Regions from separate parts of the Streptomyces sp. NPDC054834 genome, predicted to be linked through region 1. Evidence: predicted binding sites of a transcription regulator. Region 1 holds the regulator's gene; the other holds the start of a gene.
The links. The regulator HspR, encoded in region 1, represses chaperone genes until heat shock. The targets are predictions, from matches to a motif close to TTGAGNNNNNNNNNCTCAA.
Positions count from the first base shown of each region.

Region 2: a site for HspR is predicted at 10,899-10,917, ahead of lon (endopeptidase La). Genes of this name have one in related genera too.

Region 1 is NZ_JBSGZV010000012.1:5,988-21,388, reverse strand. It holds gene clpB (ATP-dependent chaperone ClpB) at 1-175, opposite strand, end outside; gene ACWGJM_RS18160 (pyridoxamine 5'-phosphate oxidase family protein) at 329-742, shown strand; gene ACWGJM_RS18155 (hypothetical protein) at 892-1,227, opposite strand; gene ACWGJM_RS18150 (helix-turn-helix transcriptional regulator) at 1,606-2,577, shown strand; gene ACWGJM_RS18145 (LuxR C-terminal-related transcriptional regulator) at 2,608-3,654, opposite strand; gene ACWGJM_RS18140 (sugar ABC transporter substrate-binding protein) at 3,933-5,039, opposite strand; gene ACWGJM_RS18135 (heat shock protein transcriptional repressor HspR) at 5,552-6,004, opposite strand; gene dnaJ (molecular chaperone DnaJ) at 6,010-7,200, opposite strand; gene grpE (nucleotide exchange factor GrpE) at 7,240-7,908, opposite strand; gene dnaK (molecular chaperone DnaK) at 7,905-9,749, opposite strand; gene ACWGJM_RS18115 (MraY family glycosyltransferase) at 9,844-10,977, opposite strand; gene ACWGJM_RS18110 (hypothetical protein) at 11,105-11,662, shown strand; gene ACWGJM_RS18105 ((Fe-S)-binding protein) at 11,807-14,089, shown strand; gene ACWGJM_RS18100 (L,D-transpeptidase) at 14,195-14,923, opposite strand; gene ACWGJM_RS18095 (SigE family RNA polymerase sigma factor) at 14,913-15,401, opposite strand, start outside.
Region 2 is NZ_JBSGZV010000018.1:136,816-152,216, forward strand. It holds gene fxsT (FxSxx-COOH system tetratricopeptide repeat protein) at 1-817, shown strand, start outside; gene ACWGJM_RS24545 (multifunctional oxoglutarate decarboxylase/oxoglutarate dehydrogenase thiamine pyrophosphate-binding subunit/dihydrolipoyllysine-residue succinyltransferase subunit) at 920-4,726, opposite strand; gene ACWGJM_RS24550 (HAMP domain-containing sensor histidine kinase) at 5,143-6,252, opposite strand; gene ACWGJM_RS24555 (response regulator transcription factor) at 6,249-6,989, opposite strand; gene ACWGJM_RS24560 (spermidine synthase) at 7,113-7,790, opposite strand; gene ACWGJM_RS24565 (rhomboid-like protein) at 7,991-8,788, shown strand; gene ACWGJM_RS24570 (maleylpyruvate isomerase N-terminal domain-containing protein) at 9,380-9,649, shown strand; gene ACWGJM_RS24575 (hypothetical protein) at 9,651-9,932, shown strand; gene ACWGJM_RS24580 (GNAT family N-acetyltransferase) at 9,929-10,729, opposite strand; gene lon (endopeptidase La) at 10,940-13,363, shown strand; gene ACWGJM_RS24590 (lysozyme) at 13,426-14,247, opposite strand; gene ACWGJM_RS24595 (MarR family winged helix-turn-helix transcriptional regulator) at 14,502-14,993, shown strand; gene ACWGJM_RS24600 (protein phosphatase 2C domain-containing protein) at 15,030-15,401, opposite strand, start outside.

The sequences.
Region 1 (15,401 bases):
CCGCCTGGTCGGCGTCGACGGCGGCGAGCAGGTCGGTGATGTTCTCGTTCTCCTGCCCCTGGAGCAGAGCCAGCAGCAGATGGGCGGGCGTGAGGTCCGGGTGCCCCTCGGTCACGGCTCGGTTGCCGGCCGCGTTGATCGCTTCCCGGCTCCTGTTGGTCAGCTCGGCGTCCACGTGTCCGTTCTCCTCCTCGGCGTCGGCTCGTCGGCCGCGTCTCCCACTGCTGACTTAACCAACGTACACAAAGTTGAGTCTATTTCACTCAAGGTTTCTCGCGTTTTCGCTCAAGGTGGAGCCGGGAGCCGTTCCGGGCTAGCTTCCGGTCCCATGAGTACGTACTCCGTGGATCCGGGTGCCCCGGACGAGCCGTATCTCCGCTTCTGGCGTGAGCGGCATCTGTGCACGCTGACCACCCTGCGCCCGGACGGCAGCCCGCACGTCGTGCCCGTCGGTGTGACATACGAGCCCGGGGCGCGACTGGCTCGGGTGATCACGAACAAGGCGAGCGCGAAGGCGGCGCACGTCCTGGCCGCCGGGCCGGAGGGCGCCCGGGTCGCCGTGTGCCAGGTGGACGGGCGGCGGTGGGCGACACTGGAGGGACGCGCGTACGTCCGCGGCGAACCGGAGCGGGTCGCGGAGGCGGAGCGGCGCTATGCCGAGCGCTATGAGCGGACCCCGTCCCCCAACCCGTCACGGGTGGTGATCGAGATCCGGGTGGAGCGGGCCCTCGGGCGTGGTTGAGCGTGTTTCGGCCACCATGACGTCCTGGCCGAATCTGCCCATACGGAGAAATGTCCCCACGAACTACAGCGGCGTCACCGTGTTCAGGTCACGGTGACGCCGCTGCGGGGGGAAGCACCTGAGCGATCTTTTACGACGGGGGAATCGCGTCAGGCACTGCGGGGGGTGGCCGAGATGGTCCTCACATCCGAGACCTCCGGGTCTGCCAGCCGGTGGTCTCGTCGGTCCAGGTTCACAAAGATCATTCCGTATCGGATGGCACATCGCACGGGCTGTGGCGCCCCTCGAGGCTTCCGCAGGCACCGGTACGCCCGCACGTCCTCGTCCTCGTCCCGCGTGACGACGACCGGCTCTCCGAAGACGGTCACCATCAGCGAGTCGCCGCTGTGGGGGATGGCGGTGACCAGGTCGATGAAGTGCCAGCCGGAGCGATAGGCGGTGGCCATCTCGCGGCGGAAGGAACGGTCGTCGGGCGGAGTCGTCACGTCAGCTCCCGGCTCCGCCTGCCGCCGCGCCGGTGTTCACAGCCACCGAGGGCCACTCGGTTATGGCCTGAACCTGCGTCTTCCCCGCCGAGGGCCACTCAGTGATCGCCTGAGCGCCACCCTTCGCGGAGACACCGCTCAACACCCCCAGGGCCACCAGGGCGGAAAAGCCGGCGACAAGCACCGAGCGAAGCAGTCTGTTACGCATAGTCGGCTTCATCCTCACTTGAAGGTCCCCTTTTCCCCCGTCAGGTACGACGATGGCTCATTCGGGCACGTGGTGGCCACAGAATCAGTGCATCATGTTCCTGCATGTTCAGGACCCTGGGGGGTGGAGATTTAGTGGCGAATCGGCCAAAAGCGGCACATCCCCATGCGATGACCCAGCTGTGCGAAGAAGGCAGCCGCCTCTATACCACCGCTCTCAGTGCGGGACGCATCGCCCGATCGGACACGGATGCCGTGCCCTGCCTGATCGAACTCGCCCTGCTCCACCCGGATCCCGACGATCCGGACTGGTTGCGCCCGGTGCCCCCGGCGGTCGCCCTCGCCCAGCGGCTCAACCCCATCGAGCGGGAGATAGCCGAGCACAGGCGCCTGTCCGTCCAACTCGCCGAGGCCTTCGAGCCGTTCATGGCCCTCAGCACGGTGGCGACGACGACCAGCGACTCCATCACGGTGCTGGAAGGCAGCGACCGGATCAACGCGGCGCTCAACCTCGCCACCTCCCAGTGCCAGACCGAACTCGTCACGGTACAGCCGTCCGACCGCATCTCGGAGACCAGTCTGCTCCAGGGTCTGGAGCGGGACCGACCCCTGATCGAACGTGGTGTGAAGATCCGGAGCCTGTATCAGCACACGGCCCGCTACAACCCGGAGAAGCTGGCCTACGCGGCCCAGCTCTCGGACGGCAAGGTCGAGTACCGCACCATCGACGAACTGGTCGAGCGCCTGATCATCTCCGACGGCACCGTCGCCTTCATACCGGTCCGCGACGACCACAAGGTCGCCCTGGAACTGCGCCATCCCGGCCTGGTCCGCTACCTCATGAAGGTCTTCGAGTACCTGTGGGACCGGGCCGTCCCGATGAGCGCCGGCGGCCCGTACGAGGTCGACTCCGAGGGCATCACCGAGATCCAGCACTCCATCGCCAAACTCCTGGTGGAGGGTCATGTCGACGAGGCCATCGCGCGCCGCCTGGGCATGAACGTACGCACCTGCCGCGCCCACATCGCCAAGCTGGCCCAGGCCCTGGGCAGCGGCAGCCGCGCCCAACTCGGCTACCTCATCGCCCAGTCCGGCATCCTGAACAAGAACCACGCACTACCGGGCCCGGCCGGCCGCCGGTGAGACACCGAGCCGCCGGCCGGCTCGGCCGGCTCAGCGCACGGTCGGGGATTCCTGGCCGGGGAGTCTGAGCACGGTCGGTGCCGCCGTGCGTGGTGGGCCGTCCAGGCCCACCTGGGCGATGCGCACGCCCAGTTGGGTGCGGCTGGCCGCCCCCAGGGTCTCCGACAGCCGGGCGATGTGGGCCCGGCAGGTACGGACGCTGATGCCGAGCCGCTCGGCGATCACCGCGTCCTGGTGGCCCTCCGCGAGCAGCGCCGCGATGGACTGTTCGCGGTGGGAGATGCCCTCGATGCCGGTGTCGGGCAGCGGCGCGGTCAGCGGGATCGCCAACCGCCACAACCTTTCGAAAACCGTCACCAGATATTCGACCAGCGCGGGGTGGCGCAGCTCCAGCGCCATGGTGCGGTCGGCGTTGGCGGGGATGAAGGCCACCGTGCGGTCGAAGAGGATCAGCCGGTCGATGACCTCGTCCAGGGTGCGGGCCTCGACCGCGTCACCCATCAGCTCCAGGTAGTTCAGCAGCCCCTGCCCGTGCCGGGCCACGTGCGTGTACAGGTCGCGCATGCGCACACCCCGGCCGCGCAGCGCCAGCGCCCGGTGCAGGCCCTCGGTGAGCTCCGCCTCCCGCCGGATGCCGCCGGGCTGCACGGTCAGCACCTCGGTGGTGCACGCCTCGGTCGCCTCGTCCATCGCGGCCTGGATCCGTGACAGCCCGTCCAGGACACGGATGGCGGTGCCCTCCGCCGAGGCCGCCGCGGAGTCCTGCACCTGCCGTCCCAGGCCCGTGTAGCGCTCGAAGGCGGCCACCGCCGAGCCCACCCGCCGCTGGCTCTCCCTGACCTCGTCGTACACCCCGCGCAGCAGCCGGGTCATGACCTCCTGCGGAGAGGTCGGCACCAGCCAGTCCATGTCGTCGGGGTCAGGGTGCAGCAGCGCCAGGTCCAGCAGGCAGGGCACCGCCTCGGCGTCCGTGCGCGCCACCCGGCCGCGCCGTACGGCCCGGGAATACACGCGATCCCCGGCCTCGCACAGTCGGTCGGCACCGTGGGGATGCTCCTCCGCCCCGTGCCCGGCCATCGCCCATTCCACCCCCGGTTTGCTGCCACATCCGCAGCGCAACTATGCGCGGCCCCGACCGGGTCCGCAACACGGCTCTCCGAGCCACGGCCGTCGTAAACCACCGGAATGACCCGCTATCCTCCGGCCTCCGCCCATCGCATCGCGACAAGCTGATGGTGGTGGCTCGAACACCACGGCCGCGCCCCGGGCCGGCGCACCCTCGGACCGAACGCGGCAAGGCGCCCACCCTCGCGGGTGAACGCCTTGCACCGCGTCACATTGACCGGGGGGATGGGCTACTTCAGACCGATGGACGCGCAGGCCGCCTTGTACTTGGCCGTGCAGATCTCGTCCACCTTGTAGATGCCGTCCGCGATGACGGTGCTCTTGATGCTCTTCCGCGTCAGGGCGTTCACCGTGACCAGCTGGGCGGGGATGTCCTTGTCGGTGGGGCTGTCGACCTTGTCGCGGGTGAGGGCGTCGAACTGGATGTCGTGGCCCTGGACCCTGGCGACGGCCATCTCGGCGGCGGCCTCGGCCTCGTCCGGGTACGGCTTGTAGACGCTCATGTACTGCTCGCCGGAGACGACCCGCTGCACCGCCGCCAGCTCCGCGTCCTGGCCGGTGATGGGCGGCACGTTGGTGACGCCCGCGTTGTTGAAGGCCTTGACGATGCCGCCGGCCATGGCGTCGTTGGCGGAGTAGACGGCGGCGATGTTGTCCTTGCCGATCAAGCTGATCGCCTTGGTCATCTCGGACTGGGCGAGCTCCGGGTCCCACTTGTCGGTGTCGTAGCTCTTGGCGATGGTCACCTTGCCGTTGAGCTCGGAGAGCGCGCCCTGCTTGAACTGCTTGGCGTTCGGGTCGGTGGGCGAGCCGTTGATCATGACGACCTTGTCGGAGGTGTCGGCGTTCGAGCCCAGCGCCTCGAGCAGCGTACGGGCCTGCACCTCGCCGACGAGCTCGTTGTCGAAGGAGACGTACGCGTCGATCGGGCCCTCGGCCAGCCGGTCGTAGGCGATGACCGGGATGCCCGCGTCCTTGGCCTTCTTCACGGTGGACGCGATGGCGTGGGAGTCGACGGCGTCGAGGATGATGACGTCGACCTTGTCGTCGATCATCTTCTCCATCTGGGTGGCCTGGACCTTCGCGTCGGCACCGGCGTTCTGGTACTCGATCTTGCCCTGCTTCTTGGTGAGCTGGGCGACCTTGTCCTTGATGATGGGGTAGTCGAAGTCCGCGTACCGCGTGTTCGTCTTCTCCGGCATCAGCACGCCCACGGTGACGTCGTTGCCCTTCGTCGGGCTTGCGTCGCTCGAGTCCCCCGTCGCGTTCAGCACACCGCAGCCGGCAAGCGAGAGGGTCATCGTGGTGGCGGCCACGGACAGGGCGATACGACGCATGCGAGGGCTCACTTCAGGGGTTTCGGACGTGGCGGCTCCTATGCCACCCAGATGTCTGAAAAGACAACGCGGAGGCCACCACCGGCGTCAAGCGGAATCACTTAACGAGTGCGCAACACCACGCTCCGCTGCACCTGTGAAGGCTCAGCGGAACCACCTTCAAACGCCCTTTACGGACCCTTCACCCAACTGGAGTTCACGTGCGGGTAAAGATCAGTACAACCAACTCCATTCCTCCCGAGTCAGGATCGTCGACGAACCCGGACGCCCGCCGAGTCGTCGTACCGACCGAGCAGAGGAGCGAATGAAGTCGGCCAGACGCACGACATCGTGTATGCCGTGGACGCCCACCGGCGCACGGGAGGGCAGTTCCTCGCCGGAGTTCATGGTGGCCCGCTGACGGCCCGCTGACGGCCCGTCGACGGCCCGGCAGCGGCCGGACGGCCCCGTCGGCGGTCCGCACGGGAAAGGGCCCGGAGTCGCCTCCGGGCCCTCTGCCGCACACGGGCGGGTCAGTCGTTCTGCTGCTGCCGCTTCGGCCGCCACACCACCAGGGCGCTGGTCTGCTGGACCTCCTGGTACGGGACCAGGTCCCGCCGGTAGGAGGCGTGCACGGCGGCCTCGCGCTGGCGCATCGCGGCCGCGGCGCCGTCCAGGGCCGCTTCCATTTCCGCGACGCGGGACTGGAGGGCGGCGACCTGGTTCTCCAGTTCGATGATGCGCTTGATGCCGGCCAGGTTTATGCCCTCGTCCTGCGACAACTGCTGGACGGTGCGCAGCAGTTCGATGTCACGGGCCGAGTAGCGGCGGCCCCGGCCGGGAGTGCGGTCGGGCGAGACCAGGCCCAGGCGGTCGTACTGGCGCAGCGTCTGCGGGTGCAGGCCGGAAAGCTGGGCCGCCACCGAGATGACGTAGACCGGGGTTTCCTCGGTCAGTTCATACGGGTTCCGTCGACGGCCGTCCATCCCACTCAAGCTCCCTTCGCAGCCTCGAACAGCTCCGCCCGCGGGTCCTCGCCCGCGGTCGCCTCGCGATACGCCTCGAGCGCGTCACGAGCCTTCCCCGTCACGTCCTTGGGAACACTCACCTCGACGGTGACCAACAGGTCGCCGCGGGTGCCGTCCTTGCGGACCGCGCCCTTGCCCCGCGCCCGCATGGTGCGGCCGTTGGGCGTGCCCGGCGGCAGCTTCAGCGTGACGGCGGGGCCGCCGAGGGTCGGGACCCGGACCTCGCCGCCGAGGGCCGCCTCGGCGAACGTCACCGGGACGGTCACCGTGAGGTTGTCGCCTCTGCGGCCGAACACCGGGTGCTCGCCGACGTGCACGACCACGTACAGGTCACCCGCCGGTCCGCCCCGCTCGCCGGGCGCGCCCTTGCCGCGCAGCCGGATGCGCTGCCCGTCGGTCACGCCGGCCGGGATGCGGACCTGCATGGTGCGGGACGACTTGGCCCGGCCGCTGCCCTTGCACTCCAGACAGGGGTGCTCGGCCATCAGGCCGCGGCCCTTGCAGTCGGGGCAGGGGTCGGTGAGGGAGAACCCTCCCCCGGAGCCCCGGGCCACCTGGCCGGTGCCGACACAGGTCGGGCACACGCGTGGCGTGCCGTTCTTGTCGCCGGTGCCCGAACAGGCCTTGCACGGTGCCTGCGAGGACATCCTGAGCGGGACCGTGGCCCCCTCGATGGCCTCCGTGAAGCTCAGCGTGACCTCGGACTCGATGTCCTGGCCGCGCCGGGGCTGGGTGCGCGTGGTGCCCGCGCCGCCGCCCCGGTTGAACAGGCCCCCGAAGACGTCACCGATTCCGCCGCCGAAGCCGCCGCCCCCGCCCTGGGGGCCGCCTGCGCCGCCGGCGCCTCCGAAGAGGTCGCCCAGGTCGAAGTTGAACGATCCTCCGCCCGCGCCCGGCCCCGGACGGAAACCGCCGTTGCCGAAGAGGGCGCGCGCCTCGTCGTACTCCTTGCGCTTCTTCGGGTCACCGAGGACGTCGTTCGCCTCGGAGATCTCCTTGAAGCGCTCCTCGGCCTTGGCGTTGCCCTTGTTGGCGTCCGGGTGGAACTCGCGGGCGAGCTTCCGGTACGCCTTCTTGATCTCGGCCTCGGTGGCGTCCTTGGGGACGCCGAGGACCTTGTAGTAGTCCTTCTCGATGAAGTCCTTGGTGCTCATCCCCGACGCCCCTCCTTCCCTGCTTGGTTCGTGTCGACGTCAGCCCTCCTCCGGGCCACCGCTCTCCTTGTCGTCGGCGGAGCCGGCCGCGGTGCTCTCCTCGGCCCCCTCGGCCTTGACCGTCTGCGCACCGGGCTGCGGTTCGGCCACGGCCACCCGCGCGGGGCGGATGGTGCGCTCGCCGATGCGATACCCGGGCTGCAGAATCGCCACGCACGTCGTCTCGGTGACGTCCGGCGCGTAGCTGTGCATCAGGGCCTCGTGGATCGTCGGGTCGAAGGGCTCGCCCTCCTTGCCGAACTGCTGGAGGCCCATCTTGGCCGCGACGGTCTCCAGCGACTCGGCCACCGACTTGAAGCCGCCGACGAGTTCGCCGTGTTCCCGTGCGCGGCCGATGTCGTCCAGCACGGGCAGGAGCTCGGTCAGGAGGTTCGCGACGGCGATCTCCTTGACCGTGATCCGGTCGCGCTCCACGCGGCGGCGGTAGTTCTGGTACTCGGCCTGGAGTCGCTGGAGGTCCGCGGTGCGCTCACCGAGCGCGGTGCGCACCTGGTCCAGCTGGGCCACCAGGCCCGCTGTCTGGCTCGCGTCCCCGGCCGGGGCCGCCTGCTCCTCGGGGGAGGAGGCGGCCTTCGGCTCGGCGTCGTCAGGGGTGGCGCCGGAGGGGACGTCGGGCTTCTCGTCGAAGCCCGGGGTCTCCTCCGTCACGCGGCACCGTCCTTGCGCTCGTCGTCCACGATCTCCGCGTCGACGACGTCGTCGTCGGCCTTGGCCTCACCGGCACCGGCGGACTCGCCACCGGCGGCCTGCGAAGCCTGGGCGTCGGCGTACATGGCCTGGCCGAGCTTCTGGGAGACGGCCGCGACCTTCTCCGTGGCGGTGCGGATCTCGGCGGTGTCCTCGCCCTTGAGGGCTTCCTTCAGCTCGCCGATCGCGTCCTCGACCTCGGTCTTGATCTCGCCCGGGACCTTGTCCTCGTTGTCCTTGAGGAACTTCTCGGTCTGGTAGACGAGCTGCTCGCCCTGGTTGCGGCTCTCGGCGGCCTCGCGGCGCTTGTGGTCCTCCTCCGCGTAGCGCTCGGCCTCCTCGCGCATGCGGTCGACCTCGTCCTTCGGGAGCGAGGAGCCGCCGGTGACGGTCATCTTCTGCTCCTTGCCGGTGCCGAGGTCCTTCGCCGTGACGTGCATGATGCCGTTGGCGTCGATGTCGAAGGACACCTCGATCTGCGGGACGCCACGCGGCGCCGGCGGCAGACCGGTCAGCTCGAACATGCCGAGCTTCTTGTTGTAGGCCGCGATCTCGCGCTCGCCCTGGTAGACCTGGATCTGCACGGACGGCTGGTTGTCCTCGGCCGTCGTGAAGATCTCCGACCGCTTGGTCGGGATGGTCGTGTTGCGCTCGATGAGCTTGGTCATGATGCCGCCCTTGGTCTCGATACCGAGGGACAGCGGGGTCACGTCGAGGAGCAGTACGTCCTTGACCTCGCCCTTGAGGACACCGGCCTGGAGCGAGGCGCCGATGGCGACGACCTCGTCCGGGTTCACGCCCTTGTTGGCCTCCTTGCCGCCGGTGAGCTCCTTGACGAGCTCGGCCACGGCGGGCATACGGGTGGAGCCACCGACGAGGACGACGTGGTCGATCTCGCCGAGGGCGATGCCGGCGTCCTTGATGACGTTGTGGAACGGCGTCTTGCAGCGCTCCAGCAGGTCGGCCGTCAGCTGCTGGAACTGAGCGCGGGTGAGCTTCTCGTCCAGGTGCAGCGGGCCCTCGGCGGACGCGGTGATGTAGGGCAGGTTGATCGAGGTCTCGCTGGACGAGGACAGCTCGATCTTGGCCTTCTCGGCGGCCTCACGGAGACGCTGGAGGGCCATCTTGTCCTTGGCCAGGTCCACGCCGTGACCGGACTTGAACTGCTGCACCAGGTAGTCGACGACGCGCTGGTCCCAGTCGTCACCACCGAGGTGGTTGTCACCGTTGGTGGCCTTCACCTCGACGACGCCGTCGCCGATCTCCAGCAGGGACACGTCGAAGGTGCCGCCGCCGAGGTCGAAGACGAGGATCGTCTGGTCGTCCTTGTCGAGGCCGTAGGCGAGCGCGGCCGCGGTCGGCTCGTTGACGATGCGCAGGACGTTCAGACCGGCGATCTCGCCGGCCTCCTTCGTCGCCTGGCGCTCGGAGTCGTTGAAGTACGCCGGGACGGTGATGACCGCGTCGGTCACCTTCTCGCCCAGGTAGGACTCGGCGTCGCGCTTCAGCTTCTGGAGGATGAAGGCGGAGATCTGCTGCGGGTTGAAGGGCTTCCCGTCGAGCTCCATCTTCCAGTCGGTGCCCATGTGACGCTTGACGGACCGGATGGTCCGGTCCACGTTGGTGACCGCCTGGCGCTTGGCGACCTCGCCGACGAGCACCTCGCCGTTCTTGGCGAAGGCGACGACGGACGGCGTGGTCCTGGCGCCCTCGGCGTTGGTGATGACGGTGGGCTCGCCGCCTTCCAGAACGCTGACGACGGAGTTAGTCGTGCCCAGGTCGATGCCGACCGCACGTGCCATGGTGAATTCCTCCAGTTGACTTGAGTGGAACAGGCTCAAGTGTGCATGAGAGGGCCCACTGGGTCAACAGACCTGAGTCGAGCAGACTCAAGTCTTATCCGTTCCTTACACGCAATGCGCCGGTGACCTGCGCGGATGTTCGCGTGGACGTGTGCATGGACGTCTGCGTGGACGCCCGTACGGACGACTGCGCGGGCGCCCGGATGCCCGTCTGCGTACCTGTCATGGATGTCTGCGTGGATGTCTGCGTGGCCGTCCGGCGGCGCCCGTAGGCGGGTACCCGAAGCAGCCCAAGCACGACCACGGACGCCCCGCCGACCACCCACAGCACGGCCGGCTCCCCCGCCCAGCCACTGTGCACGAGTACCCCGACGACCACCGCCGCGAAGGCCCCCGCACCCAGCAGCACGGCGGCCCCCGGCGGGGTGAGCCCGAGCCGCCGCAGCCGGTGGGCGAGATGGTCGGGCCCGCCCCGCAGCAGCGACCGCCGGGCCATGAGCCGGGAGAGGACCACGAGGGCCACGTCCGCGGTGGCGACGGCGGTGAGCGGGAACAGCACCCGCACGCTGGGCCCGAGCGGGTACCCCGCGCGGGTGAACACCGCGGCGGAGCTGAGCAGGAACCCGGTGAACAGCGACCCGCAGGCGCCGAGCCCGATCCGCGCGGGCGGCCAGTTGTGCATGAGGAACCCGGTGAGGGCGGCGGCGAGCACGCTCAGCAGCACCGCCAGCCCGTCCATCACCTCGGCCGCCGCGCACGCCCCCGCCCCGAAGGCCGTGACCACGCCGACCGTTCCCGCGAGCCCGTCGGCGTGGTCCAGCGCCCGGAAGGCGAGCGTGACAAAAACGATCCAGAGCACCGCCAGCAGCCCGGCGAGCAGCCCCGTCTCCTCGTACGGCACGACACAGGCCGCCGCCACCACCGCACCGGCGACCAGTACCCGCGCCCGCAGCCGCCACACATCCGCGACCAGCCCGAGCGCGGCGACCCCGGCCCCGGCGACCAGCAGGCCCCCCACCCCCTCCCCCAGCGGCGCGACCCGCGTCCACTGCCCCATACCGGCGACGAGGCAGGTGACGGCCACCACGGCCAGTCCCCCGAACAGCGGTATGGGCCGCTGCCGCCGTCGGTCGACGATCCCGGCCCGCAGGACCGGCCCCCTCAGCAGCGCCGCGAGCACGGCGGTCAGGAGGAGGGCGGTGGTGGCGGCGAGGATCCCGTAGAGCACGGCAATAAATTAGGCTTGAAAGTAGCAATTGTGGATGAATAACACGATCCGATTGCCTGGCGGGTGGGCAGCTCCACCGCTGGAAGGATTCGCCGACCGCCCCCTGCGGGAATCTGGACCATGGGAGTTGAGGGGCTCGGGGCTGCCCGAATTCCTGTACGGCCGCTGCGCCGGCAGCCGGCTGTTACGCCGCGCCGCGCTCACGAAATACACCCGTGAGCTCTACGAGCGCCACAAGGAGTTCCCCGTCTCCTTCCAGGTCGACGAGTCGTTCAGGCTGCCGCCCATGGAGTCGGTGTACGTACCGCTGCGCGGCGGCATCTGTCTCGCCGTGCTCAGGGAGGCCGGGCTGCCGGCCCGCCGACGAGCCCTGCTGGACCGCCTCCCCCCCACGCTCCGCCTCCGCGCCGCCGTCGCACTGCTCACCCAGGGCTGGCTCGTGCTCAGCGGCCTCGCCGAGTGGCAGGCACTGGCCCCCACGGCGGGCGACCAGCTCTGGGGACCGGCATGGCTGGCCTGGGTGGCGACGGCCGTCATCGTCGCCGGGTGGGCGGCAGTCGTCGTCCTGGCCCGGTACAGGGAGCGGACTGACCTCGCGTTCCTCGTCCGGGCCACGCTGCCCACCACCTCGGCCGCGTTGCGCGTCCGCCACCTCGTGCCGGCCGCTCTCCTCCCTCACCCCTGACCTCCACTCAGGCACGCCTCAGCGACCCAGATCACCCCGCACCCGGCTGCATCCCGACGGAAGATGGGGGTAGTCTCAGACGGACTGCATAAGTTACCGCTTAGTAATGTCGCTCGTTAATTCGAGGCCGCCCCAGGAGCCCCAATGCAACTCGCCGCGATCATCGTGTCGCTGGTCCTGATCGTGGTCGGCGTGGCACTGTTCGGCCGCGCCCTCCTGCAGATCTACAACTTCATGCGGCTGGGCCAGCCGGTACCGGCCGGCACGCGGACCAACGATCCCACACAGCGCACCGTCACCGTGGTCAAGGAGTTCCTCGGCCACACCCGGATGAACCGCTGGGGCATCGTCGGCGTGGCGCACTGGTTCGTGGCGGTGGGCTTCTTCACCCTGTTGCTGACGATCGTCAACGCGATCGGCCAGCTGTTCCAGGCCGACTGGATCCTGCCGGTCCTGGGCGACTGGGCGCCGTACAACGTCTTCGTCGAGTTCATCGGCACCATGACGGTGGTCGGCATCCTCGTCCTGATCGCCATCCGCCAGCTGAACCACCCGCGCAACCCGGGCCGCAAGTCCCGCTTCGCCGGCTCCAACTTCGGCCAGGCGTACTTCGTCGAGGCCGTCATCCTCATCGTCGGTGTCTGCATCTTCATGCTGCACGCCCTCGAAGGCGCCCAGCACCACGTGGACGGCTACGAGGCGTCGTTCTTCATCTCGTACCCGGTGGTGCACTGGTTCGCGGGCATGGACGTCTCCACGCTCCAGAACCTCACCTACTTCTTCGCCGGCCTGAAGATCGCGACCTCGTTCATCTGGATGATCACGGTCGCCCTGAAGACCGACATGGGCGTGGCCTGGCACCGCTTCCTCGCCTTCCCGAACATCTGGTTCAAGCGGAACGCGACCGGCGAGACCTCCCTGGGCGCCCTGCTCCCGATGACGAGCGGCGGCAAGCCGATCAACTTCGAGGACCCCGGCGACGACGACGTCTTCGGCGTCTCGCAGGTCGAGCAGTTCTCCTGGAAGGGCCTGCTGGACTTCTCCACCTGCACCGAGTGCGGCCGCTGCCAGTCGCAGTGCCCCGCCTGGAACACCGGCAAGCCGCTCTCCCCCAAGCTGCTGATCATGTCCCTGAGGGACCACGCCCACGCCAAGGCGCCCTACCTGCTCGCGGGTGGCGGCAAGACCATGGAGGGCGAGGAGAAGGCGTCCGAGGAGGCCCTGAAGGACGTCCCCGCCGCCGCCCTGGCGGAGGCCGAGCGCCCGCTGATCGGCACGGCCGAAGAGAATGGCGTCATCGACCCGGACGTCCTGTGGTCCTGCACCACCTGCGGCGCCTGCGTCGAGCAGTGCCCCGTCGACATCGAGCACGTCGACCACATCGTCGACATGCGCCGCTACCAGGTCATGATCGAGAGCGCCTTCCCCTCCGAGGCGGGCACGATGCTCAAGAACCTGGAGAAGAAGGGCAACCCCTGGGGCCTGGCCAAGAAGCAGCGCCTGGAGTGGACCAAGGAGGTCGACTTCGAGATCCCGGTCGTCGGCAAGGACATCGAGGACCTGTCCGAGGTCGAGTACCTGTACTGGGTCGGCTGCGCCGGCGCCCTGGAGGACCGCGCCAAGAAGACCACGAAGGCCTTCGCCGAGCTGCTCCACATCGCGGGCGTCAAGTTCGCGATCATGGGCGGCGACGAGAAGTGCACCGGTGACTCCGCCCGCCGCCTCGGCAACGAGCCCCTCTTCCAGGAGCTCGGCATGGAGAACGTGATGGCCCTGAACACGGCGTTCGGCGAGGAGCTGGACGACGAGGGCAAGGTCACGGCGGACTCGAAGAAGCCGAAGTCGGCGAAGAAGATCGTAGCCACCTGCCCCCACTGCTTGAACACGCTCGGCAACGAGTACCCACAGCTCGGCGGCGGCTACGAGGTCATCCACCACACCCAGCTGCTCCAGCACCTCGTCGACGAGGGCAAGCTGGTCCCGGTGACCCCGGTCGAGGGCATCATCACGTACCACGACCCGTGCTACCTGGGCCGCCACAACAAGATCTACACGCCCCCGCGCGAGATCATCGGCAAGGTCCCGGGCCTGCGCAACGAGGAGATGCACCGCCACAAGGAGCGCGGCTTCTGCTGCGGCGCCGGCGGCGCGCGGATGTGGATGGAAGAGCGGATCGGCAAGCGCATCAACAACGAGCGCGTCGACGAGGCCCTGTCGCTGAACCCCGACATCGTCTCCACGGCCTGCCCCTTCTGCCTCGTCATGCTGACCGACTCGGTCAACGGCAAGAAGAACGACGGCAAGGCCAAGGAGTCCATCCAGGTCGTCGACGTCGCCCAGCTCCTCCTCGACTCCGTCAGGACGCCGGTCGACCCGGCGGGCGAGGCCGAGACGGAGAGCGAGCCGGAGCCGGAGCCGGTGAAGTAGGTGATGTGACCGGCCTCGTCGGGCCGGCCTGACGAGGCCGGCCCGATCGGTACCACCGACGCCCCCGTGCCCTGTTGATTTCGGGTACGGGGGCGTCGTCGTACGTCACGAGGTGGCTTCGGGTGAGCCCGGTGTCGCGATCGGGGCGGTCTCGGCCGGTCTCCCGCGCACGATGTCGACCGCCGCCCCGGGCCGCAGCTTCGCGTAGACCCACTTCGCGTCGGAGGGCCGCAGGCCGATCCAGCCCGAGGTGACGTCGTAGTTGCCGGGGGCCTTGTCGTTGTACGGCATGGCGGCCAGGTAGGTCGTCGTGCCGTCGTCCGCCCGCAGGCGGACCACCCACGTCAGTTTGTAGCTGCTTCCGGATTCCGCGCCGACCTCTTCTCCGCTCACCAGCTCCATGTCGGTCATGGAGGTGACGGTCATCCGCCCGCTCGGAGTCGGTGTCCTCGCGAGGCCGGAGGTGATGGGCACTTTGCGGTTGTCGGCGACGAGGAACCGGGCCGAGAGGTTCACCGTGGCGTCGGACACCGCCCGCCGGACCGGCGCGCTGGTGGGTGTGCTGGTCGGTGTGCTGGTCGGCGGCGGGGTCGGCGCCGCGCTGGTCGGGCCGGCGGCCGGCGAGGACGTCCGTCCGGCGCCCGGACCGCCCAGGTTCAACACCAGCGTGAGCGCCACCGCGGCAGCGGCGACAGTCCCGGCGCCGACGGCGGCGGTACGACGGCGACGGCGGCGCAGATGGGCCCGACGGCGGATGTCCGCGCCCGACGCGGTCGGCAGACTCTGCCCCGACTCGGCCAGTTGACGCAGCCCGGCGGTGAGATCATCGGACACGGTCGTCCTCCCTCTCCCCGTCGTCGGTGGCCAGTTCTCGCGCCAACGCCGCCCGACCGCGGGACAGCCGGGCCTTGACCGTCCCCACGGGGGCTCCGGTCTCGGAGGCTACCTGCTCGACACTCAGGTCGCACAGATGGTGCAGGACCACCGCCATCCGCTGCGCCTCGGGCAGCCGGCGCAGCGCGGCGACCAGATCGGCCAGATGGGCCGGCCCGGACTCGGGCCCCGGTGTGTACTCCGGCGGCGGAGTACGGCGCACCAGTTCCACCCACCGCTTCGCCCGCCGCCAGCGGCTCACCGCGAGCCGCATCGCCACGGTCCGCACCCAGGCCTCCGGCGCCCCGTCCGCCAGGAACTCCCGGCGCCGGTTCCAGGCCCGTACGAAGGCGTCCTGCACGACGTCCTGCGCCTCGCCGTGGTCCCCGGTGAAGGCGTAGAGCTGGCCGGTCAGCCGGGGGAACGCGGCGGTGTAGAA
Region 2 (15,401 bases), on a different contig from region 1:
GGCGCTGTTCTCGGAGGCGTCCTACGCCACCTGTCTGAGGCTGCTGGGCCGCTACGCCGAGGCCGAGTCCGTCCAGACGAAGAACGTCCGGGAGTGCCGCCTCGTCATGGGCGCCGACAACCCGCAGACGCTGCGGGCCGAGCACAACCTGGCGCTGTGCCGGCTGCGCGGCGGTGACCGGGCCGCCGCCGGGGCAATGCTGGCGCGGGTGCTGGAACGCTACGAGCGCAAGGTCGGCGACCGGCACCCGGAGACCCTGGCCGCCGCCGTCAGCCAGAGCTGCTTCGCCCGCGAGCACGGCGACATCGACCAGGCCCGCGAGGACAGCGAGTCCATCCTGGCCCGCTACGGGCAGCTGCTCACCGAGGGGCACCCCTTCATCGCGGGCGCGCGGGCCAACCACGCCCTGATCCTGCGCATGGTCGGCGAACGCGACCAGGCACACGTGCTGGTCGACCAGGCGCTGGCCGACATGACCGCGGCGGTGGGCGAGAACCACCCCTACGCCCTGGGCTGCGCCATCAACGCCTCGGCCCTGCGCAACCTGGTGGGAGACACGGAGGGGGCCGCCGCGCTCAGCCGGGACACCATCACCCGGGCGACGGAGTCCCTAGGCCGCACCCACCCCCTCACCCTGTCCGCCCGGGTGGCCCACGCGGCCGACCTGCGCGGCCTGAGGGACGTCCAGCAGGCCGAGAAGGTCGAGCAGGAGGCCCTGTCCGACCTGGAGGCCACACTCGGCAAGCAGCACATCCACACCATCTCGGCCCGCTCCCGCAACCGGCCGTACTGGGACTTCGAGCCCCAGACGACCTGACGGAAACGACCGGAAGGGCCCGGCCCCGGGGAATCCGGGGCCGGGCCCTTCCGCTCTGTCACACAGGACGCCGTTTCACACAGGACGCCGTTTCACACAGGACTACGCGTCGAACACCTCACGCACGAGCTGCTCCTGCTCCGCCTGGTGCCGCTTCGCGGAACCGACGGCGGGGGAGGAGCCGTGCGGGCGCGAGATCCGGCGCAGGCGCTCGCCCGGCGGGATGTCCGCGCCGACCGCCAGGTCCAGGTGGTCGATCAGGTTGAGGGCGATGAACGGCCAGGCACCCTGGTTCGCCGGCTCCTCCTGGACCCACAGGTACTTCTCGGCGTTCGGGTACTTGTTGACCTCCGCCTGGACCTCCGCACCCGGCAGCGGGTACAGACGCTCGAGGCGGATGATCGCCGTCTCCTTGTCGCCGCGCTTCTGCCGCTCGGCCTCGAGGTCGTAGTAGACCTTGCCCGCGCAGAAGACGACCTTCTTCACGGCCGCCGGGTCGACGGACGCGTCGCCGATGACCGGGCGGAACTGGCCGTTCGTGAACTCCTCCGCCTTCGAGGCCGCGGCCTTCAGGCGCAGCATCGACTTCGGCGTGAAGACGACCAGCGGCTTGTGGTGCGGGTTGTGCACCTGCCACCGCAGGAGGTGGAAGTAGTTCGACGGGAGCGTGGGCATCGCGACCGTCATGTTGTTCTGGGCGCAGATCTGGAGGAACCGCTCCGGGCGGGCCGAGGAGTGGTCCGGGCCCTGGCCCTCGTAACCGTGGGGGAGGAGGAGCACTACGCCGCTCGTCTGGCCCCACTTCTGCTCCGCCGACGAGATGAACTCGTCCACGACCGTCTGCGCGCCGTTGACGAAGTCGCCGAACTGCGCCTCCCACATCACCAGCGCGTCCGGGCGGGCGAGCGAGTAGCCGTACTCGAAGCCCATCGCCGCGTACTCGGAGAGCAGCGAGTTGTAGACGTTCAGCCGGGCCTGGTCCTCGGAGAGGTACAGCAGCGGGGTGAAGTCCTGGCCCGTCTCGCGGTCGATGAGGACCGCGTGCCGCTGGCCGAAGGTGCCGCGCTGGGAGTCCTGGCCCGCCAGGCGGACCGGGGTGCCCTCCAGCAGCAGCGAGCCGACGGCCAGGGTCTCGCCCATGCCCCAGTCGATCGTGCCGTCCTCGACCATGGCCGCCCGGCGCTGGAGCTGCGGCAGCAGACGCGGGTGGACGGTGATGTGGTCGGGGATGTTGACCTGGGACTCGGCGATCCGCTTGACGACCTCCGAGGTGACCGCCGTCGGGACCGCGACCGGGAAGCCGTCCTGCGGCGCCTGGATGTCCCCGGCGACCGGCTGGGAGGTGGCCTCACGGACCTCGGTGAACACCTTCTCCAGCTGGCCCTGGTAGTCCTGGAGGGCCTGCTCGGCCTCTTCCAGGGTGATGTCGCCGCGACCGATCAGGGACTCGGTGTACAGCTTGCGCACCGAGCGCTTCTTGTCGATCAGGTCGTACATCAGCGGCTGGGTGAAGGCCGGGTTGTCCGACTCGTTGTGACCGCGGCGGCGGTAGCAGATGAGGTCGATCACCACGTCCTTGTTGAACGCCTGGCGGAACTCGAAGGCCAGCCGCGCGACGCGGACCACGGCCTCCGGGTCGTCGCCGTTCACGTGGAAGATCGGGGCCTCGATCATGCGGGCCACGTCCGTCGCGTACATGGAGGAACGCGAGGACTCGGGGGCCGCGGTGAAGCCGACCTGGTTGTTGATCACTACGTGGACCGTGCCGCCGGTGCGGTAGCCGCGCAGCTGCGACATGTTCAGGGTCTCGGCCACCACGCCCTGGCCCGCGAAGGCCGCGTCGCCGTGGATCGCCACCGGCAGGACCGTGAAGTCCGTGCCGCCCTTGTTGATGATGTCCTGCTTGGCGCGGGCGACGCCCTCCAGGACCGGGTCCACCGCCTCCAGGTGCGAGGGGTTCGCGACCAGGGAGACCTTGATCTGCTCGCCGTCCAGGCCGGTGAAGGTGCCCTCGGCGCCCAGGTGGTACTTCACGTCGCCGGAGCCGTGCATCGACTTCGGGTCGAGGTTGCCCTCGAACTCGCGGAAGATCTGCGCGTACGACTTGCCGACGATGTTCGCGAGGACGTTCAGGCGGCCGCGGTGGGCCATGCCGATGACGACCTCGTCCAGGCGGGACTCCGCGGCGCTGTCGAGGACCGCGTCCAGCAGCGGGATGACGGACTCGCCGCCCTCCAGGGAGAAGCGCTTCTGGCCGACGTACTTCGTCTGGAGGAAGGTCTCGAAGGCCTCCGCCGCGTTCAGCCGGCGCAGGATGCGCAGCTGCTCCTCGCGCTCCGGCTTGGAGTGCTGGCGCTCCACGCGGTCCTGGATCCACTTGCGCTGCTTGGGGTCCTGGATGTGCATGAACTCGATGCCGGTGGTGCGGCAGTACGAGTCACGGAGCACGCCGAGGATGTCGCGCAGCTTCATCATCGACTTGCCGGCGAAGCCGCCGACGGCGAACTCGCGCTCCAGGTCCCACAGGGTGAGGCCGTGCTCGACGATGTCCAGGTCGGGGTGCTTGCGCTGGCGGTACTCCAGCGGGTCGGTGTCGGCCATGACGTGGCCGCGGACCCGGTAGGAGTGGATCAGCTCGAAGACGCGGGCGGCCTTGGTGACGTCGTCGTCGTGGCTGGCGTCGATGTCCTTGAGCCAGCGGACCGGCTCGTAGGGGATGCGCAGCGCCTCGAAGATGTCGTCGTAGAAGCCGCTGTCGCCGAGGAGGAGGTTGGCGACGGCACGCAGGAACTCGCCGGAGGCGGCGCCCTGGATCACCCGGTGGTCGTAGGTCGACGTGAGCGTCATGACCTTCGAGACGCCGAGCTTGTTCAGGGTGTCCTGGCTGGTGCCCTGGAACTCCGCCGGGTAGTCCATGGAGCCGACGCCCATGATCACCGACTGGCCGGGCATCAGGCGCGGGACGGAGTGGACGGTGCCGAGGCCGCCGGGGTTGGTCAGGGAGACCGTGACGCCGGTGAAGTCGTCCATCGTCAGCTTGTTGTCGCGGGCGCGACGGACGATGTCCTCGTAGGCCTGCCAGAACTCGAAGAAGTTCAGGGTCTCGGCCTTCTTGATGGCGGCCACGACGAGCTGGCGGTCGCCGTTGGGCTTCACCAGGTCGATGGCCAGGCCGAGGTTGACGTGCGGCGGCTTGACGAGGGTCGGCTTGCCGTCCTTCTCGCCGAACGACCAGTTCATCGACGGCATGGCCTTGATGGCCTGGACCATCGCGTAGCCGATGATGTGCGTGAAGGAGATCTTCCCGCCGCGGGCCCGCTTGAGGTGGTTGTTGATGACGATGCGGTTGTCGAACAGCAGCTTCACCGGGACGGCGCGGACCGACGTGGCGGTCGGCAGCTCCAGCGAGGCGTTCATGTTCTTGGCGACCGCGGCGGACGGGCCGCGCAGCGTCACGAACTCCGGGCCGTCCGCGGCAGCGGGGGCCGCCGCGGCGGGCTGGGCCTTCGCCTTCGGCTGAGCGGGCGCCGCGGGCTGCGCGGGCTTGGCGGCCGGTGCGGCGGGCGCGGCGGGCGCGGCCTGGGCCGGCTTGGCGGGCGCGGCGGGCTGTGCGGGCGCCGGGGCGCTCGCCGCGGGCTTCGGAGCCGCGGGCGCCGGAGCGGGCGCGGCCGGAGCCGCGGGCTTGGCCGGAGTGGCAGCGGTGGGGGTCTCCGCGGCCCCCGCGGCCGCGGCGCCGGGCTTGTAATCAGCGAAGAAATCCCACCAGGCGCGGTCTACCGAATTCGGGTCCTGGAGGTACTGCTGATAGATCTCGTCGACGAGCCACTCGTTCGGACCGAACGCGGCAGCGGGGTTCTTCCCGGCTTGGTCGTCGGTCGAGATGCTCGAGTTACTGGACTGTGGCGACACGGCGGCAACCGCCCTCTTCCGCTTCACAAGGTGATGGACAGCGGGAATAAAGGCTACGCCTCCAAGACCGCGAAGGTCAGGTCGGGCCCGTCCATCGTCGTGTAAGTCACATCGAAAAGTGCGTTTCGGGGGTTGATATGGCGGGAAACAAGCGTAGTTCACCCGCGGAAAGGCCGCCTCGGTCGGGGCCTGGGTGCGACACGCCGCAGGCCTCCCCCTGATCACACGTGTCCGCCAGCGGGGACAGCCGTGGATCATGTGGCTCCGGTTCGAACTTTACGTCAACTTGGCACGGATGACTCTCCCGTACGGGTGACCGGACCCCGGCAACCCCGCTCGAATCCGGCCACCGGGTTCCGGCCGCCACGCGGATCCACTCCCGAGAAGGTGAACGCCTGGTCCGGCCGCCGTGCGGGTCAGCCGCTCAGGGGGGAGCGTTCTCCCGGGAGGGCGACCAGGATTCGGCAGCCCCGTTCGGATTCGGCCACGCCGATTCGGCCGCCGTGGAGGTCGACTGCCCAGCGGGCGATCGCCAGGCCGAGGCCCGTGCCGCCGTCGCTGCCCGGGCCGTGCGGGCGGCGCACCGCACCCCGGTTGAAGCGCTCGAACACCCGGCGCCACTCCGACCTGGGGATCCCGGGCCCCTCGTCCAGGACCTCCAGCTCCAGCGACTCCGGCTGCGGTCCGCGCCGCGCCTTCACCGTCACCCGGCCGTGCGGCGGGCTGTGCTTGACCGCGTTGTCGATGAGGTTCGCCACGACCTGGTGGATCCGCTCCGGGTCCGCGTGCGCGGTCAGCTCCGGCGGGGAGACGTCGAGGTGCAGATGGACGTCCGTACGGGTGTGGCTGCCGGAGCCGGAGGCGATGCCCGCGCGCGCGGAGGCGACCATGTTGGCCTCCTTCAGTACGCCCGAGAGATACGGCCACACCTCGAAGCGCCGCATGCGCAGCGGTACGACGCCGTTGTCCAGCCGGGACAGGTCCAGCAGCGTCTCCACCAGCCGCCCGAGCCGCTCGGTCTGCTTCAGGGCCGTCCGCATGGTCTCCGGGTCGGCCTCCGCGATGCCGTCGACGACGTTCTCCAGCACCGCCCGCAGGCCCGCGATGGGCGTGCGCAGCTCGTGCGAGACGTTCGCCACCAGCTCCTTGCGCTGGAGGTCCTGTGCCTCCAGCTCGTCGGCCATGACGTTGATCGTCTGGGCCAGGTCGCCCAGCTCGTCCCGGCGGCTCTCGCTCACCCGGCGCGTGTAGTCGCCGTGCGAGATGGACCGGGCCACCGTGTTCATCTCGTCCAGCGGCGAGGTGAGCGAATGCGCCACGAACTGCGTTATCAACAGGGTGGCGATCATCGAGAAGACCGTGATGAAGCGAAGCTCCGTCTTGGTGTGCACCGCGATCACCGACAGTCCGGTGGTGATCAGCACCGACGTGACGACGAGCGCGCCCAGCTTGGTCTTGATCGAGAACGGGCGTACGCCGCCCCAGGGATCCCCGGGGCCTCTCCGTGCGGCCGGCCCGTCGCTCATGGCGTCGGGGTCTCCAGGGCGTAGCCCACGCCGTGCACGGTACGGATCCGCTCGGCCCCGATCTTCCGGCGCAGCGCCTTGATGTGGCTGTCGACGGTCCGTGTGCCGGAGGCGTCCGCCCAGTCCCAGACCTCGGCCAGCAGCTGCTCCCTGGAGAGCACCGCGCGCGGGGTGTTCGCCAGGCAGACCAGCAGGTCGAACTCGGTCGGCGTCAGGTGGACGTCCTCGGAGCGCACCCGCACGCGCCGCTGCGCGTGGTCGATCTCCAGCTCGCCCAGGCGCAGGATGCCCGAGCGCGGGGTGGACGCGGCGATCGCCGCCCGCTCCACCCGGCGCAGCAGCACGTGCACCCGTGCGGCCAGCTCCCGCATCGAGAACGGCTTGGTCATGTAGTCGTCGGCGCCGACGCCCAGCCCGACCAGCATGTCGGTCTCGTCGTCGCGCGCGGTCAGCATCAGCACCGGCACCGGACGGGCGGCCTGCACACGGCGGCAGACCTCCAGACCGTCGAAGCCGGGCAGCATGATGTCGAGGATCAGCAGATCGGGCTGCCAGGCCTCGGCGGTGTCGACGGCGGCCGGCCCGTCTCCGGCGGTTTGCACCAGGAATCCCTCGGCGCGCAGCCGGGCCGCGATGGCGTCGACGATCGTGGGGTCGTCCTCGACGACCAGAACCCGGCGCTGTGCGCCCTGGGTGGCCGCCGCCGCGCCGTTGTGGGAGGTGTGTGTCTGCTCCATCGCCCGCCCCTGAGTGTGCTTTCCGGAACCAGTGGGGTGATTCCTCGGTCTGCGCATGGTTGCGATTGACGCTTGAATGATCCGCGTCAGGGAAGCACATTACGGGGATGGGCGTCGCATTTGCTATCCAGGGCGTATGGCGAGGTGCACGGCGTCCGGAACGCCCCGGGCAACGGGGATCTCTTCGGTACGCACCTGCCGGAACCCGGCATTCCGCAAGGTACCTTCAAATTCCGGTGAGGGTCGCGCCGACCACACCGCGAGCACCCCGCCGGGTCTCAAGGCCCTTGCACAGCCCGCCAGTCCGACTGACGAGTAGAGCCCCTCGTTGTCCTCCGTGACAGTCCAGCCGGGGCCGTTGTCGATGTCCAGGCACAGGGCGTCGTACGTGGCGGATGTCTCATCGAGGTGCGCCAGCAGCTCGCCTTCCACGATCCGGGTGCGCGGGTCGGCGAGGGCGGTGGAGGAGAGCGCGGACAGGGGGCCGCCGAGATGCCAGTCGACGACGGCCCGCTCGCGTTCCACCACCGTGATCCGGCCCCAGCGCGGATCGGCCGCCGCGTGTGCGAGCGAGAAGCCGACGCCCAGCCCGCCGATCAGCAGGTCCGGCTCCGGCCGGCCGTCCAGCGCGCGGTACGCGGCGTCCACGAGCAGCCGCTCCGAACGGCCGTCGGAGGTGTCCATCAGGAAGCAGCCGTTGGCGATGATCTGGAGCAACTCGCCGTGCCGGCGCAGGACCACCTCGCCGTACGGGCCCTCGCGACGGTCCAGGACCACGGGAATGTCGTAGGTGGCTGCCATGGCGCCATCCTGCCCCAACGGGGCTTGGCGGGCAGGCGAATTACGGGTGACCTGCGGGGCGCCGGCCGAGGGCGGCCCGTCCGTGCGGACGCAGGAGGAGGATGAAAGGTTCCTGTGAATCCGGTCTCGCGTGGTGTCGGTCATAGACAGCGGCGGGTGGGACGCGAAGGGTGGGGCGGAACGGAAGGGAGCGCCCCACCTTGGAACCGACCGCGAGTGCCGCGTCGCCGGCCTCGTTCCCGCCCCTCTCCGAGGACGGCCGCCCGTCCGCCGAACTGGCCGAACTGCTGGACGGCGTGCCGCGCCAACGCGGCCCGGCGACGGCGAGTGGTCCCGCGGCGGTCGCGGTCGCGCGCCCGGTCCCCGCCCCGGCCCCCGCCTTCCGCCCCTGGCGGCTGCTCCCCAGCCCCACCGGAACGCCGCTCACCGTCGGCTACGCGGCCGTGCTCGCCCTGACCTCGCTGTTCACCGAGTACGCCGACCCGTCCCTCGTCCACGCCCTCCACGAGGCCTCCAGCACGGACGTCGCGCATCTGCTGCGCTCGCCCGTACTGGTGCTGCTCGCGAGCGCGCTGTGGATCGCCGGCGGGCTCCTGTCGACGTACGCGCTCGCCTTCGTGCTCGTGCTGACCGCGCTGGAGCGGCGGATAGGGGGACTGCGCGCGGCCGGGATCTTCCTGCTCGGGCACGTACTGGCCACCCTCGCCACCGAAGTGCCCGTCGGCCTCGCGGTCCTCGCCGGGCACCTGCCGCACAGCTCCCTGCACCGGCTGGACTACGGGATCAGCTTCGGCGTGGCGGCCGGCGTCGGCTCCCTGGCCGGCCTGCTCACCCCATGGCTGCGCTGGCCGCTGCTCGCCCTGGCCGGCGGAATCATCGGCCAGGACCTGATCGCCTTCACCGACCCGATGACCAACTGGGGCCATCTGATCTCCCTGGCCATAGGCCTCACCACCTGGCCACTGGTCAGACGCTGGCAGCGGTCCCGCACCGCCTGACTCCGCCACCTCCCCGCCGCGAGCCGACGTGTGGCCGGGCCGTGCTGAGCGCCCCAGCGTGTTCTCCAGCCGGCCGAGCGCGCGCAGCTTGTCGTGGGAGTCCCGCACGGCGTCGTCCACGGACAGCAGGGTGCGCAGCGCGCGTCCCTCGGCGAAAGCGTGCCGTGCCACACGCAGGAACGGCGGCTTGTCCGCCTTGCCGTCGTCGCCGGCCTCGACGACGGACGGGCGGTCCCACCGCTCGGGCACGCGCGCGTGGGCGTACCTCCGCTCCGGGGTGTTGACTTCGTGCGCGCTGCGCGTGGCGACGTACGCGAACCGGGTGGGGTGCCGGTGAGGAGGCATCGATGAAGCCGAGGACGCCGGGTTGCGGTGCGTGGTGCCCGGCCGGCAGCGCTCGTAGCACCGCCCGGCGCACCGCCACCACCGTCCCCGGTCGCCACCACGGCGGCCCCCGCGATCACCGCTCGCCGCCCGGGCCCGCCGCCGCGCCCCGCACTGGCAGTTTCAGCGAGTTTCCTGTGAACTCCGTTGCGCTGGTGTAGCGATGACCCTGCGAAGGCATGGCGGAAGCGCACGGGGGAGGCCCGGATGACCGGGCGGGTGGTGAGCGGGGTCTCGGACGAGCAGTGGACGCTTCCGACGCCGTGTGCGGACTGGGACGCGCGCGGCCTGCTCAACCACACCGTGGGCGGTATGCGCATCTTCGCCGCCCAGCTGGACGGCAGGGAACCCGAAGCCGACCACGAGTCCGACTGGCTGGCGGACGACCCGAAGGCCGCGTACGCCTCGGCGGCCGAGCTGGACCGCGTGGCCTGGACCCGGCCCGGCGCCCTCGACACACCCTCCGGCTCTCGATAGCGTGCCCGGGCCGCTCGCGGCGCGGATCCACCTCACCGAGGTCTGCGTGCACGGCGCCGACCTGGCCATCGCGACGGGCCGGCGGGCGCTGCTCGACGAGGAGCTGTGCGAGGGGCTGCTCGGCACGCTGCGGCAGATGGACTTCGACGCCTTCCGGGTGCCCGGAGTCTTCGCCAAGGAGACCCCGGCACCCCCGAACACCCCCGCACACACCCGCCTGCTGGCCTTCCTGGGCCGCACGGTCTTCTGCCCCGCCAGCCCGCCGGCCCAGGCAGCCCCCTAGGCCTGCCCCTCCGGCGACCAGACGTACGGCGTGGTCGTCGTCACCGCGTAAAAGCCCAGGCGTTGCAGGATCGGGGCGCTGGCGGCGGAGGCGTCGACGTGGAGGTATCTGACGCCGCGGGCGGCGGCGAGGTCGGCGCGGGTGGCAATCATGGCGCGGTAGATGCCCTTGCCGCGCCACTCGGCGAGCGTGGAGCCGCCCAGCAGGCCGGCGAACTCGGTACCGGGGCGGAAGAGCAGCCAGGCCGCGCAGACGAGCTCGCCGTCGGCCTCGGCGACGTGCACGGAGATGTCGTCCGGGCCGACCGTGAGCCGCCCGATCAGGTGCTCGGCGAGCCAGCTCATGTCCTGGCCCCAGACAGCCGTCTGAAGGGCGGCGATCCGGTGCATGTCCGCGTCGGCGGTGACCCGGCGCAGCGTGACGCCGTCGGGCAGTACGGGCTGCCGCACGGCCAGCTCCGCCACGGGCGCCACCAGCACCGTCTCCTGCTCCTCGGGCTCGAACCCCGCCGCGCGCAGCCGGTCGGTCAGGTCGGCCGGGGTGTCGTGGCCGCGGATCTTCCACTCCACCGCCTCGCCGCGCGCCGCGAAGAAGTCCCGCTGCCGGGCGATCAGCTCGTCCAGCTCCCGCCCGCGCAGGCCCAGGTCGGGCGGCGCGCTGAGGAAGCCGCGGAAATCCCCGACGACCCGCAGCAGCCTGCCTTCGTACTCGTGCGTGATCCCGGGCGGCGGGGCGGGCGGAGTGGCGCGTATCTGGGTGTCGTAGGCGGCGAGCAGGGCCGCGGGGTCGGTCTTCATCGGGGGCACGGTACGGGGAATGCGGGGGCGGGCGGCAACTGCTTTCAGAGGTGGCTGAAGTGGCTCGCCAGACGTGGCCGAAGCGGCCCGCGCCGCGGTGGGCCGGGAGGTCTTCCGATGATCGCTCACAGCGAACACCCCTTGGGGAACAATCGAAGACTCACAAGCATTGAGTCGGCATAGCTCAATTTGACTGCCTAAGGGGAGATCATGACTGCTGAGTCCACGGCGTCCACTCCACTCACCCTGCCCGTTCTGCCGCTCGACGACGAGGTCGTGCTGCCCGGAATGGTGGTCCCGCTGGACCTGAGCGACTCCGAGGTGCGCGCCGCGGTGGAGGCCGCACAGGCCGCCGCCCGGTCGGCGCCGGGGAAGCCCAAGGTGCTGCTGGTGCCGCGCATCGAGGGGACGTACGCCAAGACCGGTGTGCTGGGCACGGTCGAGCAGGTCGGCCGGCTCGCCGACGGCGACCCGGGCGCCCTGATCCGCGGCCGCGGCCGGGTGAGGATCGGCGCCGGGACCACCGGGCCGGGCGCGGCCCTGTGGGTCGAGGGCACGAGGATCGACGAGAGCGTGCCGGACCCGCTGCCGGGTCAGGTCGCCGAACTCGTCAAGGAGTACAAGGCTCTCGCCAGCAGCTGGCTGAAGAAGCGAGGCGCCTGGCAGGTCGTGGACCGCGTCCAGGCCATCGACGACGTCTCCGCCCTCGCCGACAACTCCGGTTACTCGCCGTTCCTGACCACCGAACAGAAGGTCGAGCTGCTGGAGACCGCCGACCCGGTCGCCCGCCTCAAGCTCGCCACCCAGCAACTGCGCGACCACCTCGCCGAGCAGGACGTGGCCGAGACCATCGCCAAGGACGTCCAGGAGGGCGTCGACAAGCAGCAGCGCGAGTTCCTGCTGCGCCGCCAGCTGGAGGCCGTACGCAAGGAGCTGCGCGACCTCAACGGCGAACAGGACGGCGAGGAGTCCGACGACTACCGCGCCCGCGTCGAGGCCGCCGACCTGCCCGAGAAGGTCCGCGAGGCGGCCCTGAAGGAGGTCGACAAGCTCGAGCGGGCCAGCGACCAGTCGCCCGAGGGCAGCTGGATCCGCACCTGGCTCGACACGATCCTCGAACTGCCGTGGAACGAGCGGACCGAGGACGCGTACGACATCCAGGGAGCCAAGGCCGTCCTGGACGCCGAGCACGCGGGACTGGAGGACGTCAAGGAGCGGATCACCGAGTACCTGGCGGTGCGCAAGCGGCGCGCCGACCGCGGCCTCGGTGTGATCGGCGGCCGGCGCGGCGGTGCCGTACTGGCCCTGGTGGGCCCGCCCGGCGTCGGCAAGACCAGCCTCGGTGAGTCCGTGGCGCACGCCATGGGCCGCAAGTTCGTCCGCGTCGCCCTCGGCGGTGTCCGGGACGAGGCCGAGATCCGCGGCCACCGGCGTACGTACGTCGGTGCGCTGCCCGGCCGGATCGTCCGCGCGATCAAGGAGGCCGGTTCGATGAACCCGGTCGTCCTGCTCGACGAGATCGACAAGGTGGGCTCGGACTTCCGCGGCGACCCCGCGGCCGCCCTCCTCGAAGTCCTCGACCCGGCCCAGAACCACACCTTCCGGGACCACTACCTGGAGGTCGAGCTGGACCTGTCGGACGTGGTCTTCCTCGCCACCGCCAACGTCCTGGAGGCCATCCCCGAGGCCCTGCTCGACCGCATGGAGCTGGTCCGCCTGGACGGCTACACCGAGGACGAGAAGGTCGTCATCGCCCGCGACCACCTGCTCCCGCGCCAGCTGGACCGGGCGGGCCTGGGCAAGGACGAGGTCACCCTCGACGAGAGCGCGCTGCGCAAGCTCGCCGGCGAGTACACGCGCGAGGCGGGCGTGCGCAACCTGGAGCGGACGGTCGCCCGGCTGCTGCGCAAGGTCGCGGCCCAGCACGAACTGGGCGAGCGGGAGCTCCCGTTCACCGTCACCGACGGCGACCTGCGCGGCCTGATCGGCCGGCCGCACCACGTGCCCGAGTCCGCCCAGGACCCGGCCGAGCGCCGCACGGCGGTCCCGGGCGTGGCGACCGGCCTGGCGGTGACCGGCGCGGGCGGCGACGTCCTGTACGTCGAGGCGTCCCTCGCGGACCCCGAGACGGGCGCGGCGGGGCTGACCCTCACCGGTCAGCTGGGCGACGTGATGAAGGAGTCGGCGCAGATCGCGCTGAGCTTCCTGCGCAGCCACGGCGCCGAGCTGGAGCTGCCCGTCGCCGATCTGAAGGACCGGGGCGTGCACATCCACTTCCCGGCGGGCGCGGTCCCGAAGGACGGCCCGAGCGCCGGCATCACGATGACCACGGCGCTCGCGTCGCTCCTGTCCGGCCGGCTGGTCCGCACGGACGTGGCGATGACCGGCGAGGTCTCCCTGACCGGCCGGGTCCTGCCCATCGGCGGCGTGAAGCAGAAGCTGCTCGCCGCCCACCGCGCCGGGGTGACCACCGTCGTCATCCCCAAGCGCAACGAACCCGACCTGGACGACGTCCCGGCCGAGGTGCTGGACAAGCTCGACGTCCACGCCGTGACCGACGTCCGCCAGGTCCTGGAGCTGGCGCTCGCGCCCGCCACGAGCGAGGCGACGCCGGAGGTTCCGGTCGCGGCGTGACGGACGTGACCGGACAGGCAAGGCCCGGGTCCCCTGAGGGAGGCCCGGGCCTTCGCCGTGCGTCAGCCGTTCGCGAGGGCGACCACCCGGTCCAGCGCCCCGTTGAACTTGTCGTGGTCCCCGACCGTCGGCCCGGACGAGGTGTACTGCCACATCGTGTAGAAGGACCACCCCGACGGCAGCGTTCCCGCGTCCGACGCGTACCGCGCGATCCACAGCGGGTTGTCCGACGCGAAGCCGCCGTAGTCGCCCGTGCACTGGGTCCACCAGCTGGTGGCCGTGTAGATGACCGCGTCCCGTCCCGTACGCGCCTTGTACGTGTCCAGGAAGTCGGCGATCCAGCTGACCATCGCGCTGGTGGACTTGCCGTAGCAGGCGGCGCCGTAGGGGTTCCACTCGATGTCGAGGGTGCCGGGCAGGGTCTTGCCGTCCTTGGACCAGCCGCCGCCGTGATCGACGAAGTAGCCGGCCTGGGTCGCGCCGCTCGTGGTGTCCGGGGTGGCGAAGTGGTACGCGGCCCGGATCATGCCGACGTTGTAGGAGCCGTTGTACTGCTGGGCGAAGTACGGGTTCGTGTAGTACGTGCCTTCCGTCGCCTTCGTGTACGCCCACCTGACCCCGCTGCTCCACAGGGTCGACCAGGCGACGTTGCCCTGGTGGGCGGAGACGTCGACGCCCTCGGTCTGGGTGACGGCGGTGGGGGCGGGGCTGCCGTCCTGGCCGTCGTGGGCCAGGACGCCCATGCCCATGTGGGCGGAGCCGCGGGTGGGGATGCTCGCGGCGTGCGCGGGCGACAGGGGCAGGGTGAGGGAGAGGGCCGCGAGCAGGGCGGCGGCGAGCACTGTCAGCGGGCGTGGGAGGGAACCGGATCTGAGCACGGGCATGACGTGCCTCCGAGACGAGGAGGGCGAGGAGGGGGGAGGTGTGGGGAGTGGGGGGCCCACGGTGACCCACGCTGAAGCACTGGCGTGGGCATGCCATTGATTGCCTGCCAATGAAGCTACGCACGTAGAGGACGGCGTGGAAGGGGGTCCGGATGCCGCCGTTGGTCTACTCCTGCGAAATACTTACGTAGCTGCGGCGATGACGAGATTTGGCAGAAACTTTCAGGACCGGGAAACCGAGCAGGAGTGCTGACGTGCACGAGGACGCGAACGGTGGCGGACAACCCGCCGCCGGCGAGGTGATGCCGAGCGGTGCGGACCAGGAGTTCCTGGCGCTGGAGCGCGAGTTGACGGTGCTCCTGCGGCGAGCCCGCGCCAACCAGGGCGAGATGGCCCGGGAGGTCCACCCGGACCTGGAGTCGGCCGCGTACGGCCTGCTCGTCCGCCTCGACGAGCACGGCCGCCAGCGCGCCACGGCACTCGCCGCCTACATCGGCGTCGGCAAGGCCACCATGTCCCGCCAGCTGCGCGCCCTGGAGGAGCTCGGCCTCGTCGCCCGCGAGCCGGATCCGGCGGACGGGCGGGCCTGGCTGGTGGCCCTCACCGACGAGGGCCGCGGCCGGGTCGGCAAGGTCCGTGTGGCCCGCCGCGCGCGCTACGTCAGCCAGCTCGCCCACTGGGACCGGCGTGAGGTGGCGGAGCTGGCGCGGCTGCTGCACGAGCTGAACGGGGTCATGGAGAAGTAGCCGGGCGGGAAGCGGCCGAGCGGCAGGCGCGGCTCCTCAGAGCTCCACGTACGCCACCGTCGCGTCGTCGTGCGTCTTGCTGCGCCCGAGGAACGCCCGCTCGGCCCGGTCCGCCGCCTCCAGACCTCGTACGCGGTCGATCAGGGACCGGACGCCCTCCTTGCGGACGACGTCGAACAGGGCCGTCCAGTCGCCCTCGCCGAACTTCTCCACCCAGCGGGTCGCGCCGTCCGTCAGCGCGGCCAGGGCGCGGACCTCGTGGCGGGGGAGGGTGCCGGTGACCGCGCGGGCGGCGACGTCCGGGTCCGCGGCGGCCGTGAAGAAGCCGCCCTCCTTGTTGCGGGCGCGGGCGTCGCAGACGGCGTCGCTGACCAGCCAGGCGCGGGGGAGGCGGTCGAGGCGGTCGTC